2 linked regions of the Solwaraspora sp. WMMA2065 genome follow. The protein of the gene in region 1 interacts with the protein of each later gene in a pairwise test. Links are inferred from orthologs where the notes say so. Each region holds a gene or a part of one and is shown on either strand. Other genes may lie near its edges. The genes, in order: O7610_RS17850 and rlmB.

The links.
Region 2: the proteins of O7610_RS17850 (region 1) and rlmB interact in binary tests that used the Escherichia coli proteins (3 or more experiments, as listed by UniProt). The link is inferred for Solwaraspora sp. WMMA2065 from one-to-one orthologs.

The regions. Positions count from the first base shown.
Region 1 is NZ_CP128361.1:3,925,272-3,931,967, reverse strand. The notes cover bases 1,156-4,113. They hold O7610_RS17850 (NAD(P)H-hydrate dehydratase), read left to right. Parts: upstream 1,156-1,827; coding sequence 1,828-3,399; downstream 3,400-4,113. Other genes in these bases: alr (alanine racemase), read left to right, coding at 3,478-4,113; O7610_RS17855 (hypothetical protein), read right to left, coding at 1,285-1,605; O7610_RS17860 (alpha/beta hydrolase), read right to left, coding at 1,156-1,288. Also shown: more of O7610_RS17860, read right to left, coding at 1-1,155; more of alr, read left to right, coding at 4,114-4,596; O7610_RS17840 (alpha/beta fold hydrolase), read left to right, coding at 4,593-5,681; tRNA (adenosine(37)-N6)-threonylcarbamoyltransferase complex ATPase subunit type 1 TsaE, read left to right, coding at 5,678-6,184; O7610_RS17830 (IS110 family RNA-guided transposase), read right to left, coding at 6,289-6,696. UniProt on the Escherichia coli protein: Bifunctional enzyme that catalyzes the epimerization of the S- and R-forms of NAD(P)HX and the dehydration of the S-form of NAD(P)HX at the expense of ADP, which is converted to AMP.
Region 2 is NZ_CP128361.1:5,603,100-5,609,837, forward strand. What follows is about bases 1,976-4,975. They hold rlmB (23S rRNA (guanosine(2251)-2'-O)-methyltransferase RlmB), read left to right. Parts: upstream 1,976-2,917; coding sequence 2,918-4,033; downstream 4,034-4,975. Other genes in these bases: cysS (cysteine--tRNA ligase), read left to right, coding at 1,976-2,918; O7610_RS25485 (Hsp70 family protein), read left to right, coding at 4,123-4,975. In the rest of the region: O7610_RS25460 (class II fumarate hydratase), read left to right, coding at 1-80; O7610_RS25465 (HAD family hydrolase), read left to right, coding at 100-780; O7610_RS25470 (helix-turn-helix domain-containing protein), read right to left, coding at 810-1,460; more of cysS, read left to right, coding at 1,503-1,975; more of O7610_RS25485, read left to right, coding at 4,976-6,723; O7610_RS25490 (hypothetical protein), read right to left, coding at 6,710-6,738. UniProt on the Escherichia coli protein: Specifically methylates the ribose of guanosine 2251 in 23S rRNA.

The sequences.
Region 1 (6,696 bases):
CGACGAAGATCAGGTTGTCGGCGGCCAGGCCGGGTGCCTGCGCCGCCGTACCCACCACCAGCGAGCCGTAGCTGTGTCCGAGCACGGTCAGCCCGCCCGGGTCGCCGGCGCGGTTGACGCCCAGACCATCCTGGAACCGGCGCAGGTCGGCGGCCCCGGCCCGCGCCGGGGCGGTGCTGGCCGCCTCGTCGACGAACGCCGGTGCCGCGTAGTCCAGCCACAACACGGCTGCGGTCGACTCCTGTGGAGCCAACTGCTGGCAACGTTGCAGCACCTGCTCGGTGCGGGCCAACTCGCCGCCGACCCGGTCGAGACCGCTGCCCATCCCCGGGACGTGGGTCAGCACGCGTCGGGCCTGATCGGGATCGCCCAGCGCGAGGATCACCCGGCCGGTCGAGGCGGGAGCCGACGGATCACCCGGCCGGCCGGCGCCGCCGTCCAGCGCCAGCAGGTAGGCCCGAGGGCCGGACGCGGACGTGAGCCGGTCGTCGACCGTGTCCAGGCCGTCGATCAGCCGGTCCAGCCGGCGCAACCGCGGCACCGCCGTCGGGTCCGTGCTGTCCAGCAGCGCCGCCCGTTCGGCCAGCAACGCCGCCCGCTGCCGACCCAGCAGCAGCCGGTTCGCCTGGTCCCGAGCAGCCGCCGGCAGACCGTCCCACCGGCCGACCCGGGCCGGCTCGTGCCGGATCAGCCAGCGTCGCTGCGCATCGTCCAGCCCGGCCCACCAGGCCCGCACCGCAGCCGGCGCGGCCGACGGCGGTGGGCGCGTCGCCGGCGGCCGCGCCGGCCAGCCCTGGCTGGCGGCGGTGGCGGCCGCGTCGAGCCGGCGGGCCGCGTCGACGTCCGCCTCGGTGGCCAGGGCGAGCGCGTCGGCGACGCCGGCGGCTACCCGGCGGGCACCGGCCAGGGTCGGCCCGTCCGGGCGGGTCACCGCCGGGTCCACGCCGACTCGGCCGTCCCGGTCGATCGACAGACCGAGCACCCCCGCCGTGGCGACCCAGTCGGCGAGCACCGCCTTGGCCCGGGCCAGCTGCTCGGCGTACCGGCTGAGGATCTGGTCGACGACGCACAGCGCCGGGCCGACGGCGTCTAGCCGGTCACCCAGGCCGGCCAACCGGGTGTCGGCGGCGGTCGCCGCCGGCCCGGACCAGCCGGCGCGCAGTGCCCCGGCCGCCCCGGCCACCTCGGCGGCCCGCCGTTCGACCGCTGGTTGCCGGCGCCGCCAGCCGTACGCGGCCTGTTGCCAGGCCGCCGGGTCGGCCCGCCACAGCTGCCGGTACGTGATCATTTGGCCAGCCGGTGGACCGCCCGCCAGTCGGCGGCGTCGTACTCATCGGCGGCCCTGGCCAGCGCCTGCCCGGTGGCGGCCGCGTCCGCGCCGGCCCGGCTCACCTGCCGGTGCACTGCGGCCTCCACCGTGACCAGCAGGTCGGCCGCTGCCCAGCCCGGTGCGGCGACGGTCAGCTCCGGCTGGCCGGCCAGCCCGTGCGCCAGCCGGTAGGCCAGCCCGGTCAACCGGTCGGCGGCGTCGTGCAGCACGGCCGGCCGCACCCGCAGCGGCCCGCCGCCGGCCGGGCCCACGTCGTTGCCGGGCAGTTCACCCATGTCGCCTCCGTTCACCCATGTCGCCTCCGTTCACCCATGTCGGCTCCGGTCACCGTGTCGCCTCCGTCGGCATGCGTCGATGGGCAGACGCTATCCGGAACCGACAGCGTGGCGGGGGACCCTGTGGACAATCGGCGCAGCGGTTACCGTCCCACCGGTCACCACCGCCGGTAGGGTGACCGTGGGCGGTGAGCGACGAAGCGGCGCGGCGGAGGTAAGCGAATGATCCAGGTGTGGCGGGTGTCCGACGTCCGCAGCGCCGAGCAGGCGCTGATGGCGACCGTTGCACCGGGGACACTGATGCACCGGGCCGCCGCCGGCCTGGCCCGCCGGTGCGCCACCCTGCTCGCCGAGCGCGGCGGGGTCTACGGTGCCGAGGTGCTGCTGCTGGTCGGCTCGGGCGACAACGGCGGCGACACGCTGTACGCCGGAGCCCGACTGGCCCGCCGGGGCGCCCGGGTCACCGCCTGGCTGCTGCGACCGGACCGGGCCCACTGTGGCGGGCTCGCCGCGCTACGGTCCGCGGGCGGCCGGGTGGCCGACGGTCGGACCGCCGACGGTGCCGGCCGGCACGCGGACCTGATCATGGACGGGATCGTCGGCATCGGCGGCACCGGCGGGCTGCGGGAGCCGGCCGCCGGTGCGCTCGCCCGGGCCGGCGAGCTCACTTCGGCACGTGGCGGCCGGCCGGTGCTGGTCGCGGTGGACGTGCCCAGCGGCGTTGCGGTCGACACCGGCGGGGTGCCCGACGGTGCCGCGGTGCCGTCGACCGGAGCTGGCCCCGCCAGGTCCGGAGCTACCGGGTCCGGAGCCGCCGCGGTCGGGAGGGACACCGTACGAGCCGACGTCACCGTCACCTTCGGTTGCCTGAAGCCGGCGCTGATGGTGGGACCGGCCGCCGTCCGCGCCGGTCACGTAGAGCTGGTCGACATCGGCCTGCGACCGTGGCTGCGCGGCACACCCGCGTTCGAGGTGCCCGGCCGCGACGACGTCTCGGCGTGGTGGCCGACGCTGGTCCCGGCCGCCGAGAAGTACACCCGGGGAGTGGTCGGGGTGGCGACCGGCTCGGCGACCTATCCGGGTGCGGCGGTGCTCTCCGTGGGCGGGGCGGTCGCCGGGCCGACCGGCCTGGTCCGGTACGCCGGCAGCGCCGCCGCCCAGGTGCTGGACCGGTACCCCTCGGTGATCGCCACCGGTCGGGTCGCAGACGCCGGCCGGGTGCAGGCCTGGGTGTGCGGCTCCGGGCTGGGCGGCGGGGAACACGCCGTGACCGAGCTGCGGTCGGTGCTGGCCGCGCCGGTGCCGGTGGTGCTGGACGCCGACGCGTTGACCATGCTGGTCGACGGCAGCTGGGCGGAGCAGTTGCGCGGCCGGCAGGCACCCACCGTGATCACCCCGCACGATCGGGAGTTCGCCCGGCTCGCCGGCCAGCCACCCGGCGACGACCGGGTCGGGGCCGCGCTGCGGCTGGCCGCCTGGATGCGGGCGACCGTCCTGCTCAAAGGCGACCGTACGGTGGTCGCCGGACCGGACGGACGGGCGTACGTGAACGCCACCGGCACCCCGGCGCTGGCCACCGGCGGCACCGGCGACGTACTGGCCGGCCTGCTCGGCTCGCTGCTCGCCGCCGGGCTGGATCCGCAGCGGGCGGCGCTGGCCGCCGCGTACGTGCACGGCCTGGCCGGCCGGGCCGCCGCCCGCACCGGGCCGGTCACCGCGGTCGAGGTGGCCGCCGCGCTGCGCCCGGTGGTGGCCGACCTGACCGGCGGGTGCCAGCGGTCTGTCGGTGGGTGACGATGATCTGACGGCCGGCCGCCGACCTGACCGGCCGGGAACCTGCCCGATCAGGTGACCGGTCAGTAGGCTGGCCTCATGTGGCAGGCAGAGGTGCGGGTCGACCTGGACGCGATCCGGGAGAACGTGGCCCGGCTGCGGGCCGGCACCAGCGCCGAGCTGATGGCGGTGGTGAAGGGCGACGGGTACGGCCACGGCATGGTGCCGGCGGCCCGGGCCGCACTCGACGCCGGAGCGGACTGGCTGGGCGTCTGCACCCTCGGTGAGGCGCTGGAGCTGCGCGGTGCCGGACTGACCGGGCCGGTGCTGGCCTGGCTGCTCAGCCCCGGACTGCCCCTGCACGAGGCGGTCGCCGCCGACGTCGACCTCGGCGTCGGCAGCCGCGCCCTGCTGTCCGAGGCCGTCGCCGCGGCCCGACTCGCCGGCCGGCCGGCCCGGTTGCATCTCAAGATCGACACCGGGTTGTCCCGGGGTGGGGCCACCGGCGACGACTGGCCCGAGCTGGTCGAGACGGCCGCCAAAGCGCAGTCCGACGGCACCGTCGAGGTGGTCGGGGTGTGGAGCCACTTCGTCTTCGCCGACGCGCCCGGGCACGCCACCATCGACCGGCAGCTGGCGGCGTACCACGACGGGCTCGCCGTGGCCAGCCGGTACGGGCTGCGCCCCCGCTACCGGCACCTGGCCAACTCCGCGGCCACCCTGACCCGGCCGGACACCCACTTCGACCTGGTCCGGCCCGGTATCGCCTGCTACGGGCTGTCCCCGGTGCCGGGCGAAGGCTTCGGTCTACGGCCGGCGATGACCGTCCGCGCCCGGGTGATGCTGGTCAAGCGGATCCCCGCCGGGCAGGGCGTCTCCTACGGGCACACCTACCACACCAAACGGGAGAGCACTCTGGCCGTGGTGCCGCTCGGCTACGCCGACGGGGTGCCCCGGCACGCGTCCAACACCGGGCCGGTGCGCCTCGGTGGCCGGACGCGCCGGATCGCCGGCCGGGTGTGCATGGACCAGATCGTGCTCGACTGCGGCGACGACGAGATCAACGCTGGGGAGGTGGCCACATTGTTCGGTGACGGACGCGACGGCGGCCCGACCGCCGACGACTGGGCCGACGCGGTCGGCACCATCAACTACGAGATCGTCACCCGGTTCGGTAGCCCCCGGGTGCCCCGGATCTACCAGGACAGCCGGCCATGAGCGGGCAGCGGGCCGGTGCGCAGAAGGTGGCCCGGACCGCCGGCATCGTCGGCGCGGTCATCGGCGTCGCGGCTGCCGGGGTGACCGCGACGGTCACCGTCGAACGCGCCCTGGTGCGCCGGCTCAAGCGGGAGGTGGCGGACCGGTACGCCGACGAACCCTTCGGCGAGCTGCCCTACGACGAGACCCGGGTGGTCACCGCGGCCGACGGCACCGACGTCTACGTGGAGATCGTCGAGCCGGACGACGCGGCACCGCTGCGGCCGACCATCGTCTTCGTGCACGGCTACTGCCTGGACATGGGGACCTTCCACTTCCAACGCCGGGAGCTGACCCGGCAGGGAGAGTACCGGTTGGTCTGCTACGACCAGCCCGGCCACGGCCGCTCCGGCCGGCTGGAGTCCGGCGACTACGAGATCGACGCGCTCGGTGAGACGCTGCGGGCGGTCATCGAGCAGGCCGCCGGCGACGGCCCGTTGATCCTGGTCGGACATTCGATGGGCGGCATGACCATCATGGCCCTGGCCCAACGGCATCCGGAGCTGTTCCGCGACCGGGTGGTCGGCACCGTACTGATGGCGACCTCGGGCAGCCTGGTCGACGAGGCCCGGCTCGGTCTGCCGGCGATCCTCAGCCGGGCCGGCTCGCCGCTGCTGATGCTGGTCAACAACGCCACCCGGCTGACCGGTCCAGTGATCGACCGGCTGCGGGTGGCCACCGCCGACCTCGCCTGGCTGCTGACCCGCCAGTACGGCTTCGGCACCGACCGGCCCAGCCCGGCGCTGGTCAGCTACGTGGAGCGGATGAACTCGCGGACCTCGGCGGAGACCGTCACCCGGTACGTGCGTACCCTGCTGACCCACTCCCGGTACCCGGCGCTCGCGGTCCTGGAGAGCAGCCCCACGCTGGTCATCGTCGGCGACAAGGACATGATCACCCCGGTGACCCACTCGGAGGAGATCCTGCGCCGGCTGCCCGACGCCGACTACGTGAGGATCCCCGACGGCGGGCACGTGGTGATGCTGGAACACGCCGACCGGGTCAACGCGGTGCTGGTCGCGTTCCTTGCGAAAATCGCCCGATGACTGTCCGGATCCCGCTACCCGAACTGGCCGACACCCACGACCTCGGCCGCCGCCTCGGCCGGCTGCTGCGCCAAGGCGACCTGGTGGTGCTGACCGGTCCGCTCGGCGCCGGCAAGACCGCGCTGGTGCAGGGGATCGGCGACGGCCTCGGGGTACGCGGCGACGTCACCTCGCCGACCTTCGTCATCGCCCGGGTACACCAACCGGATCCGTCCCGGGGCGGCTCGCTCACCCTGGTGCACGCCGACGCGTACCGGCTCGGCGACGCGCCCGACCCGCGGGTTGAGATCGACGACCTCGACCTGGACGCCGACATGGACCGGGCGGTCACCGTCGTCGAGTGGGGCGAGGGGATGGTCGAGCAGCTGGCCGAGGCGCACCTGCTGGTCCGCATGCACCGGGCCGAGGACGACTCCCGGACCGCCGAGTTGATTGGACGGGGCCCCGGCTGGTCGGGTCGGCTCGCCGGGCTGGACCAGCCGGCCGGCCATGCTGGACGGTGATGTCGTAGGCCACCCGTAGAGTGCCGGACGGCGCGCAGCTGTCCATGAGGACGGGCGGCGGCCACCACCGAGGCGTGACGAAAGACATCCCAGGAGCTTGAATGTCAAGCAGCAGCCTTGCTGAGGTGATGCGACCACGCGGTCGCCTCGTCGTAGACGGTGCCGGTCTTCAGGCATCCGTGCAGGATGCCGACGAGCCGGTTGGCGAGTTGGCGCAGCGCGGCGTTGTAGCTGGCGCCGCGGGCACGTTGCCGGTCGTAGTAGGCGCGGGCACCCGGCGAGGCCTTCAACGCGGAGAACGCCTGGGTCATCAGGGCGTCGATGAGCCGGTCGTTGTGGACGAACCGGGCCGCGACGGTCCTCTTCTTCCCGGACGCGCGGGTGATCGGGCTGGTCGCGGCGTAGTTCTTCCGGGCCTTCGCGGTGGCGTAGCGGTCGTGGTCGTCACCGAACTCGGCGAGCACCCGGGCGCCGAGGACGGCACCCAGTCCGGGCTGGGACAGGATGATCTC
Region 2 (6,738 bases), 1.7 Mb from region 1 along the record:
GCCACGTCGACGCCGGCACGCTGACCGCCGCCGAGCTGGACGCGGCGCTGGACGTTCTGCGGATGACCCGGCCCAGCTGAGTCGGCATACCCTGGTGGGGTGATTACCACCGTGGTGTTCGACGTCGACGAGACCCTCGTCGACCTGCGGCCCGCGGTCACCGGCGCGCTGCAGACCGTCCTCACCGAGCTGCGCCGGCTGACCCCGCGCGCCGCCGAGCTGACCCTCGGCGACATGGCCGACGACTGGGCGGCCGCGTTCGCCGCCGACCCGTCCGCGCCGGTGATGCAGATCCGCCGGGGCGCCCTGGCCCGCTCGCTGGACCGGGTCGGCCTGCCCGAGCAGCTGGACCGGATCACCGGGATCTTCTTCGAGCGCCGGTTCGCGCTCAGCCGGCCGTACGCCGACACGCTGCCCGCCCTGGACCGGCTGCGCCGCCGGTACGCGGTCGGCCTGGCCACCAACGGCAACAGCCGCGCCGACCGGTGCGGGCTGCGCGGCCAGTTCGCCTTCGAGGTGTACGCCCACGTCGACGGCCTGCCGAAAAAGCCGGACCAGCGGTTCTACGACGCCGTACTGGCCGCCGCCGGGGTCACCGCCGCCGACCGGGTGGTCTACGTCGGCGACTCGATCCCGCACGACGTGGTCGGCCCCCAGGCGGCCGGGCTGCGGGCCGTCTGGCTGAACCGGCGCGGCGAGCCCTGCCCGCCCGAGGTGTGCCCGGACGCCCAGATCACCAGTTTGGCGCAGCTGCCCGACGCCCTCGCCGACCTGTTCTGAACGTCTCGCGGTCCTGCACGGAGGAGCTGTCACAGCTCGCTGGCGAGCAGCCGGGACACCGCCTCGGCGGTCGCCTGCACCTGCGCGCCGATCGCCGGCACGTCCAGGGTGCCCATCGTCACCACCCCGACGCTGGCCTCCAGGCCGGGCACGCCGAGCACCGGGGCGGCGACCCCGTACGCGCCGGGCTGCAACTCGCCGCTGCTGGTCACCGGTCCGGGCGTACCGTCACGGCCGGCCAGGATCGCCCGGCCGGCGGCCCCGCGACCGACCGGGTGCCGCGACCCGGCCCGGTACGCCACGTGGAACGCCGTCCAGCTCGGCTCGACGACGGTCAGCGCCACCGCCTCGGCACCGTCGGCGACGGTCAGGTGGGCGGTGGCGCCGGAGGACTCGGCGAGCCGGCGCAGCGCCGGCAGCGCGGCATCGGCCAGCAGCGGCTGTGCCCGCCGGGCCAGCTGCAGCAGCCCGGCACCGAGCCGCAACCGACCGGCGGTGTCGCGGCGCAGCATGCCGTGCGCGGCCAGGGTGGTGGCCAGCCGGTAGACGGCGGCCCGACCGATACCGAGCCGGCCGGCGGCCTCGGTGACGGTGATCCCGCCGGTCGCCTCGGCGACCAGGCCCAGCAGGCGCAGCCCCCGGTCCAGGGTCTGCGCCGTCTCCGCCCCTCGCGCGTGCACACCGACAGAGTACGGACGGGTGCCAGTCGGTACCCTCGTAGCGTGACGCTCCGCTTGTACGACACCGCGACCCGGTCCGTGCGGGACTTCGTGCCCCGCCAGCCCGGCGAGGTCAGCGTCTACCTGTGTGGCGTCACCGTCCAGTCCGCCCCGCACATCGGTCACCTTCGCTCCGGCGTCAACTACGACGTGCTCCGCCGCTGGCTGGCCCACCAGGGGCTGCGGGTCACCTTCATCCGCAACATCACCGACGTCGACGACAAGGTGCTGGACAAGGCGGCCGCCGCGGGTCAGCCGTTCTGGTCGATCGCGTACGCCAACGAACTGTTGCTGGCCGCCGCGTACCGCAGCCTGAACGTGCTGCCGCCGACGTACGAGCCGCGCGCCACCGGGCACATCCCGGAGATGCACCAGCTGATCGAGCGGCTGATCGACCGCGGCCACGCCTACCCGGCCGGTGACGGCAGCGGCGACGTCTACTTCGACGTCGCCTCGTACGCCGACTACGGCGCGCTGTCCGGGCAGCGCCCCGACGCGATGCAGCCGGCCGGCGACGGCGTCGACCGGGCCAAACGCGACCCGCGCGACTTCGCACTCTGGAAGGGCGTCAAGCCGGACGAGCCCGCCGACGCGGCCTGGCGCTCGCCGTGGGGTCCGGGCCGGCCCGGCTGGCACATCGAGTGCTCGGCGATGTGCTGGCGTTACCTCGGCCCCGAGTTCGACATCCACGGCGGCGGGCTGGATCTGACCTTCCCGCACCACGAGAACGAGGTCGCCCAGTCCAAGGCGGCCGGGCTGCCGTTCGCCCGTTACTGGGTGCACCACGGGCTGCTCAACCTGGGCGCGGCGAAGATGAGCAAGTCACTGGGCAACGTCATCGACCTCGGCCACGTCGCCCGGCTCGGGGTGCGTCCGGTCGAGCTGCGCTACTACCTGACTGCGGCGCACTACCGGTCCCGCATCGACTACTCCGACGACGCCCTACTGGAGAGTGCCACCGCGTACCGGCGGATCGAGGGTTTCGTCCGGCGGGCGGCGGAGCAGGTCGGCGCGGTCGCCGCCACCGACATGCCGGCGGGGTTCGCCGCCGCGATGGATGACGACCTGAACACGTCGGCCGCGTTCGCCGTGCTGCACGACGAGATCCGCGACGGCAACAACCTGCTGGCCGGCGGTGATGATGACGCGGTCCGGGCCAGCCTGGGCCGGGTCCGCGCCATGCTGGGCGTGCTCGGCCTCGACCCGCTCGACCCGTCGTGGGGCGACGCCGCCCCGCGCGACGAGCTGCGTGGCGCGGTCGACGCGCTGATCGCCCTCGCCCTCGACCAGCGGGCGCAGGCCCGCGCCCGGCGCGACTGGGCCGCCGCCGACGCGGTGCGTGACCAGCTCAAGCAGGCCGGCGTCACGGTCGAGGACACCCCGCACGGCCCCCGTTGGACCATTGGAGAGCAGACCTGATGCCCGGCAACTCGCAACGACGTGGCCGGCGGGTCACCCCCAAGAAGGGCACCACCCAGGGCTCCGGCGGCAAGAACCGGTCCGGCCTGACCGGCAAGGGGCGCACCCTGCCGGCCGACGAACGGCCGTGGCACAAGGGCTACTCCGGCACCGAGAAGCTGCCGAACAAGACCGCCTGGAAGCAGGAGAAGGAACGCCGGGCGGCGGCCGCCGAGGGGCGCGCGCCGAAGATCGGCGTACCTGGGACGAAGGACACCACCTGGGGTGGCGGTGGCCGCAGCCGGGGCGGTCCGGCGACCGGCCGGTTGGCCCGGGGCGGTGCCCGGTCCGGGCCGCGGGTCTCCCCGGGCCGTAAGGCGCACCCGCCGAAGGACGCCCCGGAGCTGCTGGTCGGCCGCAACCCGGTGGTCGAGGCGCTGCGGGCCAATGTGCCGGCGACCGCGCTCTACGTCGCCCAGGGCATCGACGTCGACGACCGGGTCACCGAGCTGGTACGGACCGCCGGTGACCGGGGCATCGCGATCCTGGAGATCACCCGGGCCGAGCTGGACCGGATGACCGGCGGCGTGCTGCACCAGGGCGTCGGGCTGCAGGTGCCGGCGTACGCGTACGAGCCGTTCGAGGACCTGCTGGCCGCCGCCGCCGAGCAGCCGGAGCCGCTGCTGGTCGCCCTGGACGGGGTGACCGATCCGCGTAACCTCGGGGCGGTGGTGCGCTCGGCGGCCGCGTTCGGCGCGCACGGCGTGTTCGTGCCGGAGCGGCGGGCCGCCGGGATGACCGCCACCGCGTGGCGGACCAGCGCCGGTGCGGCCGCCCGGACCCCGGTCAGCCAGGTGGTCAACATGACCCGGGCGGTGAAGAAGTGCCAGGCCGAGGGGTTCGTCGTGGTCGGCCTGGACGCCGACGGCGAGACCGACCTGTATGACCTGGAGGCTGCGGTGGGTCCGCTGGTCGTGGTGGTCGGTTCCGAGGGTCGCGGGCTGTCCCGGCTCGTCGGCGAGACCTGTGACCTGCGGGTACGCATCCCGATGCACTCCGACGTCGAGTCGCTCAACGCCAGTGTGGCCGCCGCGGTCACCCTCGCCGAGGTCGCCCGCCGCCGCCTGGTCGGCTGACCGGCCGATCGCTGATCAGCGGGTCAGTCACCCGTAGCATGCCCGGGGTCGGTGTCGGGCGGGTTCGGGGTGCGGCGGAGGAACAGCTGATGACAGGGCAGGACGAGGGCTTCGCCCTCGGGGTCGACCTGGGCACCTCCAACACGGTCGCGGTGCTGCGCTGGCCGGACGGGCGGACCCGACCGCTGCTCTTCGACGGCGTGCCGGTCCTGCCGTCCGGGGTGTTCCTCGGCGACCGGCTGCACGTCGGTCGGGACGCGCAGCGGCTCGCCCAGGCCGACCCGGCCCGGTTCGAGCCGAACCCGAAACGCCGGGTCGACGAGCCGACGGTGCTGCTCGGCGCGCATGACGTGCCCACCGCTGACCTACTGGCCGCGGTGCTCGCGGCGGTGGCCCGGTCGGCGGTGGAGGCGGTCGGCTTCCTGCCGCCGGCGGCGCTGACCTACCCGGCCGGCTGGGGTGCCCGCCGCCGGGAGGTGCTGGCGCACGCGGTGGCCCGCGCCGGTTGGCCGCCGGTCATCCCCGGCGGGCCGGCCACCTCCGGCCCGCCGCCCGTCGGGTCCGGCACGCCCGGGACCCGACTGGTGCCGGAGCCGGTCGCCGCGGCCCGCTACTTCGCCGACGTGCTACGCCGACCGGTGCCGGTCGGGCAGGCCCTCGCCGTGTTCGACTTCGGCGGCGGCACCCTCGACATCGCCGTGGTTCGCAACGACGGAGTCGACCCGCACGGGCGGGCCCGGTTCGCGGTGATCGGCTCCGGCGGCCTCACCGAACTCGGCGGTCTCGACCTGGACGCGGCGCTGGTCGAACAGCTCGGCGCGGTGCTCGATCCGCAGGTACGGCAGCAGTTGGCCGCTCCGGCCACCCCGGCGCAGTGGCGCAACCGCCGGCAGTTCTGGGACGACGTACGCGGGGCGAAGGAGATGCTGTCCCGGGCGTCGTCGGCGCCGGTCGCCGTGCCCGGCGTGGACCGGGCGGTGCACCTGACCCGTGACGAGTTGGAGCGGGTCGCCACCCCGCTGATCGGCCGTGGCGTACGGGAGACGGCCCGGTTGGTCGCGGCCTGCGGGCTCGGGGTCGACCAGCTTGCCGGACTGTTCCTGGTCGGCGGCTCGTCGCGGGTGCCGCTGGTGGCCCGGATGCTGCACAGCGAGCTGGGGATCGCACCGACCGTGCTGGAGCAGCCGGAACTGCCGGTCGCCGAAGGCGCGCTGGCCGACCTGCCTGCGCCGGCGTCCGTTCCGGCCGCGCCGTCCGCCGTCGCGTCACCCGTACCGCCGGTTGCAGCCGCACCATCCCCGGTCTCACCCGCGCCGTCCGGCCCGGCGCGGCGGCGTCGGCTGCCGTGGCTGGTCGGCGGCGCGGCCCTGGCCGTGGTCGCGGTGACCGTCGCCAGCGTCGTCTACCTGCTGCGGGATCCGGCCCGGCCGATCGAGTTCCGGGCGTTCAGCCAGGTCGGCAAGGCGATCACGGTGCCCGAGGACGCGGACGCCGACTTCACCCAACTGGTCGACGGCCAGGCGTACGGCGGCTACGTCCGCGACGACGGCCGGCTCGGCGTCGTCGCCGTCGACCCGGCGACCGGCGACCAGCGGTGGGACGAGGCGACGACCGTGCGCGCCGACCGGTGGTTCGGCCTGCGGGCCACCCCGGACGCGGTGATCGCCGTCGCCGACGCCTACAGCAGCGCCACCCGGCCAGTCGCGGTGCTCGACCCGACCGACGGCCGGCAGCTGTGGCACTTCGAGATTCTCGGCAAGGACCAGTTGTTCGTCTTCGACGACGTCCTCGTCTGGTCCGACGTGGATGGTGCCCGGCTGGTCGGGCTGGACCTGCGGGACGGCACCGAACGCTGGGAGCACGAAAACCCGGCCGACCAGTACGACGACACCGACACCGCGGTGTACCCGGCGGTGAGCGCCGCCGACCTGACCGGCCCGGCCGGCTTCGACGGCGCCCCCACCACGCCCGACCTGGCCGACGACCGACGGATCGTGCAGCTCACCTCGACTCGGCACGCCCGGGTGTTCGACGCGGGCTCCGGCGAACTGCTCGGCGACCGGTCGAACGTGGCCGCGCCGACCGACCCGGTCGTTGTCTACGCGGGCCGGCTGGTGATCGCGCCGTCGGACAGCAGCGGATACCGGCTGGCGTCGTACGACCTGTCGACGACCGGCGAGTCGGTCAACCTCTACACCCCGGCCGACGACCAGCGGCGGCTGCAGAGCCTCACCCCGTGCGGCGGCACCCGGATTTGCCTGCTGGAATCGACCGGCTTCGGTTCCGACACCAACGAACTCGTGGTGATCGACCCGGCCGAGGACGGCGTGCAGTGGCGGGTGCCGGCCGCCGACTTCGAGGTGGTCGTGCCGGTCGGCGACCAGATCCTGCTACGCCGTACGACGACTCCCTACCTGTCGCTGCTGCTCGACGCCGACGGCGAGGAACTGCTGCGTCGTGACGGGGTGGCGGTAAGGATCGACCGGGCGAACCTGCTGTGGTTCCTGGACGACCCGGGCAGCTACCCGGAGGACGCCAGCGTCGCCGGCGTACCGGCTGCCGCACCGGCCGACCGGCTCGAACTCGGCGTACTGCAGGGCGTACGTACCGTCGCCTGCTCGTGGGACCGTGCGGTGGTCTTCTGCCCGACGGCCGACGGTTTCGTCACGCACCGGTTCATCGCCGGTTGAACCGGCGTAGCACGG